2 regions of the Bradyrhizobium xenonodulans genome follow, and region 1 is predicted to be linked to the other one. Evidence: predicted binding sites of a transcription regulator. Region 1 holds the regulator's gene; the other holds the start of a gene.
The links. The regulator PhoB, encoded in region 1, activates phosphate uptake and scavenging genes when phosphate is short. The targets are predictions, from matches to a motif close to TGTCATNNANCTGTCAT.
Positions count from the first base shown of each region.

Region 1 (3,234 bases):
CAGCAAGCTTCTCGCCGTCCGGGCTCTGGAACAGGTTCGACATGTGCCAGAGCTTGGTGGCCTGCTCCTGCAACGCCTTGACCAGCGCGGGATGGGCATGGCCGAGCGCGTTCACTGCGACGCCGGAGGTGAAATCGAGATAGCGATCGCCATTGGTCGCGATCAGCCAGCAGCCTTCGCCGCGCTCGAAACCGAGGTCGGACCTGGCGAAAACGGGGAGCAAATGCGGTGCTGCGCTGTTAGACATGACGGTCACTTGATGTTGCGGACGGCGTGAGCGTGCATTGCGCAACGCACCATCAACCGGCCCGGAAAACGAAACGTGCCGCCTTTTAAGGGCGGCACGCGGGAGCATCTTATGCTTGGCAAGACGGGTGTCAATGCCGGCCGGAAAGCCTCGCGAAACGCTGAATCCGTAGTCTTGCGGTGACGATTTTGCGGGATTTTGGCCACGGAACATGTGGAAGCGAGTCGGCGGACTCTTGCGCGTGAGTCACGCCATATTGTAGCGTTTGGCTTGTCAGATACGACATCTCGTGCGGAAGTTCTGATCTCTAAGTCCTCATGTACCGGCGTAAACGTTCGGGCGGCTCTCGGTGCCCGGCGAGCCTTAAGGGATTCTGGCGGCACGGGTTTTTCGAGGCTTAGGCATTCGCAGTGCAGCCCCAGGGTGGCTGGCGCGCGGCGAAGGAAAGGGTGCAATGACGGTTTTGACCTGGTCGGATGATCGCGTCGAGCAACTGAAGAAGCTCTGGGAGGCCGGATTGTCGGCCAGCCAGATCGCGGCAGAGCTCGGTAATGTCACCCGCAACGCCGTGATCGGCAAGGTGCACAGGCTCGGTCTGTCCGGCCGCGCCAAGAGCCCCTCGTCTGCTGCGCCCCGGCCGCGCAAGGCGCGTCCCGCGCAGCACATGATGCGGGTGAGCCGCCCGATCGCGCGCGGCAACACCGCGCTGGCGCAGGCCTTCGAGGTCGAGGTCGAGGCCGAACCTGTTACCTACGACAACGTGGTGCCGATGAGCCAGCGGCTGTCGCTGCTGGAATTGAACGAGGCGACCTGCCACTGGCCGGTCGGCGATCCCTCGAGCCCGGATTTCTTCTTCTGCGGCGGCAAGGCGCTGTCGGGCCTGCCCTATTGCGCCCAGCACTCGCGGGTTGCGTATCAGCCGGCCGCCGATCGCCGCCGCGCGGCACCGAAGCCGGGTCCGCGCTGATCACTGCACCAGACGACATCGTTCCGGCACAAACCAGGACGAGCGAGAAAAAGAAAAGCGCGCCACCCGGCGCGCTTTTTATTTGCCTGCTTGCAGCCGGCCTTACGTCTGCTCCGCCTTGGCAAACCGGTCGTCCAGCGCGTAACCGGCGCCGCGGACGGTGCGGATCGGGTCCTGCTCGCGGCCGAGATTGAGCAGCTTGCGCAGGCGGCCGATATGTACGTCGACGGTGCGCTCGTCGATGTAGATGTCGCGGCCCCAGACGCTGTCGAGCAGTTGCTCGCGCGAGAACACGCGGCCCGGATGCTCCAGGAAGAACTCCAGCAGGCGGTATTCGGTCGGGCCGAGATCGATCGGCCGGCCCGAGCGCGCCACGCGGCGCTTGTCGCGGTCGAGCTCGATGTCGCCGTAGGCCAGAACGGTGGCGAGCCGCTCGGGGCTTGCGCGCCGCAGCAGGCCCTTCACGCGCGCCAGCAGCTCAGGCACCGAGAACGGCTTGACGATGTAGTCGTCGGCGCCGGTCGCAAGTCCCCGCACCCGCTCGCTCTCCTCGCCGCGCGCGGTGAGCATGATGATCGGGAGCTGCTTGGTCTCGGGACGGGTGCGAAGCCGCCGGCACAGCTCGATGCCGGAGAGCCCCGGCAGCATCCAGTCGAGCACGATCAGATCGGGAATGTGCTCCTTGAGGCGGGTGTCGGCGTCGTCGCCGCGCATCACCGTCTCGACGTCATAGCCGTCGCCTTCGAGGTTGTAGCGGAGAAGCTCGGTGAGAGCTTCCTCGTCCTCAACCACCATAATGCGTGCGCCCATGGTGTCGTCGCTCCTTAAGTCTTCAAGTATTCGGGACCGTCGTGGCGAACGTCGTCATGTCGCCCTTCGGCCGCTTGTCGGTGATCGCCTGGCCCTCGATCATGTAGAACACGGTCTCGGCGATGTTGGTGGCGTGGTCGCCGATACGCTCGATGTTCTTGGCGCAGAACATCAGATGGATGCAGAACGAGATGTTGCGCGGATCCTCCATCATGTAGGTGAGGAGCTCGCGGAACAGCGAGGTGCAGATGGCGTCGACTTCCTCGTCGCCCTTCCACACCGCCATCGCCGCCGGCAGATCGTGCGCGGCATAGGCGTCCAGCACCGACTTGACCTGCTGCTGCACGAGGTCGGTCATGTGCTCGAGGCCGCGGAACAGCTTGAGCGGATGGAAATCGGTCTCCAGCGCCGCGACGCGCTTGCCCATGTTCTTGGCGAGGTCGCCGATGCGCTCGAGATCGGTCGCGACGCGCATGGCGCCGACGATTTCGCGCAAGTCCACCGCCATCGGCTGGCGGCGCGCGATGGTCAGCACGGCGCGCTCCTCGATCTTCTTCTGGAGCGCGTCGAGCTCGGCGTCGATGGCGACGACACGCTGGCCGAGCGCGACGTCGCGGCGGATCAGCGCGTCGACGGAATCGACGATCATGCGCTCGGCGATGCCGCCCATCTCCGCGACCAGGCGAGTGAGTTCCTGGAGGTCGGTGTCGAAGGCTTTTGCGGTATGTTCAGAACCCATGTCCCGTCTCCTCAGCCGAACCGGCCGGTGATGTAATCCTGCGTGCGCCGGTCGGTCGGCGACGTGAAGATCTTGCTGGTGTCGTCGAACTCGATCAGCTCGCCGAGATACATGAAGGCGGTCTTGTCGGAGACGCGGGCCGCCTGCTGCATGTTGTGGGTGACGATCGCGATCGTGTAGTTCTCGGACAGCTCCTGGATCAGCTCCTCGACCTTGGCGGTCGAGATCGGGTCGAGTGCCGAGCAGGGCTCGTCGAACAGGATCACTTCAGGCCGCACCGCGACGGTGCGGGCGATGCAGAGGCGCTGCTGCTGGCCGCCGGAGAGCGACAGGCCGGAGGCGTTGAGCTTGTCCTTGACCTCGTTCCACAGCGCGCCGCCGCGTAGCGCCTTCTCGACCCGGCCGTCCATCTCGGACTTGGAGATCTTTTCATAGAGGCGGATGCCGAAGGCGATGTTCTCGTAGATCGTC
Region 1 covers NZ_CP089391.1:7,938,218-7,941,451, forward strand. The annotation lists gene I3J27_RS37530 (aspartate aminotransferase family protein) at 1-247, opposite strand, end outside; gene I3J27_RS37535 (GcrA family cell cycle regulator) at 702-1,214, shown strand; gene phoB (phosphate regulon transcriptional regulator PhoB) at 1,317-2,024, opposite strand; gene phoU (phosphate signaling complex protein PhoU) at 2,047-2,763, opposite strand; gene pstB (phosphate ABC transporter ATP-binding protein PstB) at 2,775-3,234, opposite strand, start outside.

Region 2 (3,234 bases), 3.8 Mb from region 1:
GGCGAGGTCGCCGGCAGCCATTGGAATGATCGAAATTTGATCGGACGAGAGTGTCGCGCCGGCGAAGAGCGGCCGGCGTTTACTTGAATACGATCTTTAATTTTGCTTCCAGCGCGGCGGCATCATCACCGGATAGCTGGGTGATCTCTTTTCGGTCGAAGGCCTGGACAACTTTCATCAGGTTTCACTCCACGCTGAGCTGTGTTCCTGCGTGGCGTTAGGAGCGTCGTCGCGCATGAACAGTCTAACGAGATGCGGGGGAACCGGCGGTTAATTCCGGTAAAAGCATATGTGCGTTCTCACCGCGGCGAGGTTCGTTGTCGAGCGAAGCTGGAAGGAGAGGGCGCCGGCCTCGCCGAGGCTCCTGTTGCGCAGTCTATGGTCACTAGCGCACAGCCAATGAGTTATCGCAGGCAGGCGTGATGCCCGAGCGTAAACCGGCACCGAGGCCGCGGCGCTGATGCTTGGCATCACGTCGTCGAAAATCAAAATGGATAGGAGGCGATGATAGTATCCTGCTCCTGTTTTGCCCGACGAGTCAAAACGCCTTTGCGGATGCATTCCGTCGACACGCGCCAAGTCATTGATCCGCCACGCCCCGGCTACTGTGCATGGGGTTGTTTTCGCGTTTCTCGTTTGACCGCCCCGCGCAAAGCTCCGTTTACGCGCTCTCCGTCTCCCGGTGCACATCGTGCACCACGAGGCCCATGCCTTCGTCGGGCATCTTGATCCAGTCGCGGCGCTTCAGGGTGCGCTTGGTGTCTTCATAGCCGCTGGTCCAGTGCTCGCGCATCGAGGTGCCCGAGAATTCGTGGTCCTTGGCGTCGCCCTCATAGGCCTTCTGCTGGTAGATCAGATGCAGGATCGCGATCTCCGGCATGTTGCACAGGCTCGCCTTCAGCTTGCGCTCCTCCTCCGACAGTTCGTCGTCGGGAAGCTTTGCCAGCGCCTTGTAGAGCAGCACCTTGAGATTGTGGGTGCGGCGGTAGACGTCGGTGTTGTGGCGCGTGCGCGAGGAATACATGATGTCCTTGTGGCGGGCCATCACGTCCTGGATCGAGCGCGGCAGCACGCCGCGCGCGCTGAACAGGTCGACCTGGAACACCAGCGAATTGAGCGCGTCTTCCTGGTCGAGCAGATGCTGCAGCGGCGTGTTGGAGACGATGCCGCCGTCCCAGAAATGATCGGTGCCGATCCGCACCATTGGCAGCGCCGGGGGCAGGGCGCCGGAGGCCATGATGTGCTCCGGCTCGATCTCGTCATGGGCGTTGTCGAAATAGATGAAATTGCCGGAGAGCACGTTGACGGCGCCGACCGCGAAGCGGACCTTCTTCTCGTTGATGAGGTCGAAGTCGACGAGCTCGAGCAGGCTCTCCTTCAGCGGCATCGTGTCGTAATAGCTGGTCGCGGTCTTGGCGCCGACCGGGCTGAGCCAGGGATTGACCTGGTGGGGCGTGAAGAAGCCGGGCTGGCCCATCGCCGAGGTCATCCAGGAGCTGTAGAGGTTGCGCCACTGGCGGAAGACGTCGCCGTCGGGCGTGTAGTGCCAGATCTTGCGGTTGGTGATGCGCTCCCAGAAGATGCGCAGCGCCTCGAGCCGCTTCTCCGGCTTGTTGCCGGCGATGATGGCGGAGTTGATCGCACCGATCGAGACGCCACAGACCCAGTCGGGCTCGATGCCGGCCTCGTGCAGTGCCTGGTAGACGCCGGCCTGGTAGGCGCCGAGCGCGCCGCCGCCCTGCAGCACCAGCGCGACGCGGTCGCAGCGCTCGGGCCGCCAGCCCCGTGACGGCGGCTGATGTGTTGGATGAGCCGGTTGCGACGTGCGGGCGTCCATGGCGTGCCTCCCTGCGTGAGCCAAAACGATTGCGTCCGGCAGTGACGGCGTGATGACAATTCCGGCGCCGATGCATCGCCTGCATGCAGGATGACCGCCTTGGGAATGGCTGCGGTCGTGCGGCTGACGGAAAACCTTCACATCGCAGTCAATGACCGCCGCTAGCAATTCCTGCCGAACAGGATCACAGGAGAGCCGCGATGCGCAGCGAAGACGTGTTGAGACTTCCGTCCATGCCGGCAGCCGGGCCGAGCTATCCCGCCGGGCCGTATCGCTTCGTCAACCGCGAATTCCTGGTCATCACCTACGAGACCGATCCGGATCTGATCCGCGCCGGCCTGCCCGAGCCGCTGGAGCCGATCGACCAGCCGATCGTGCATTACGAATGGATCAAGATGCCGGACTCCTCCGGATTCGGCAGCTACACCGAGTCCGGTCTCGTCATCCCCGCGCGCCTCAACGGCGAGGAGGTCAATTTCGTCTCGCAGATGTATCTGGACGACGATCCGCCGATCGCCGCCGGCCGCGAGATCTGGGGTTTCCCCAAGAAGTACGCCCATCCCAAGCTCGAGATCGTCAAGGACACGCTGACGGGCACGCTGGAATATGCCGGCCAGCTCGTCGCCATGGGCACCATGGGCTACAAGCACGAGAGCATGGCCGGCAACGGCGATCTCACCCGCGCCACGCTGTCGAAGACGCAAATCAATCTGAAGATGATCCCGGGCGTCGACGGCCGTCTCGAAGTCTGCCAGCTCGTCGCGATCAACCTCGTCGACATCGTGCCGAAGGGCTCGTGGATGGGACCCGGCCGGCTGCATCTGGTGCCCCACGTCAATGCGCCGGTCGCGGATTTCCCGGTCCGCCGCTGCATCGGCGCGCATCACTACATCGCCGATCTGACGCTGCCGTTCGGCCGCGTCGTGCACGACTACGTCAAGGAAGCCGAGGCGGCGGCTTTGACCGGGCTGGCGGCGGAGTAGGGCGCCCCGCCATCATCAAACTGTAACAAAGCCGTAATTGAGTACCCGGGTGGATCTGGAAGGCGCTGTCAGGCGCCTTCCAGATTGGGGATTTGTTGACGGGTGGGATGGCCATGGCTGAAGCGGCAAAGCTCGTCGGCACGATCGCGAATGCCGAGCCCGCCATTCCCGGCCTGGTCTGGGCGTTCCGCCTGCACGGCGACGGCGGCGCCGAGGCGCTGCCGATCGACCAGCCGATCGAGTTCAGCCATGACGGCCGGCTCTGGCTGCATTTCAACCTGACGGATGCGCGCGCACGGCCCTGGATCGCGTCATCGCAGTTGCCGCCGCTCGCCCGCGAACTGCTGCTGTCGAACGACACCTTCCAGCAGCTTCACGTCATCGACCACTGCGTCTACGGCGTCTTCTCCGACC
Region 2 covers NZ_CP089391.1:3,421,167-3,424,400, forward strand. The annotation lists gene I3J27_RS15790 (patatin-like phospholipase family protein) at 662-1,837, opposite strand; gene I3J27_RS15795 (acetoacetate decarboxylase) at 2,038-2,820, shown strand; gene I3J27_RS15800 (transporter) at 2,934-3,234, shown strand, end outside.
Region 2: the regulator PhoB is predicted to act here: its motif matches at 1,879-1,895, upstream of I3J27_RS15795 (acetoacetate decarboxylase).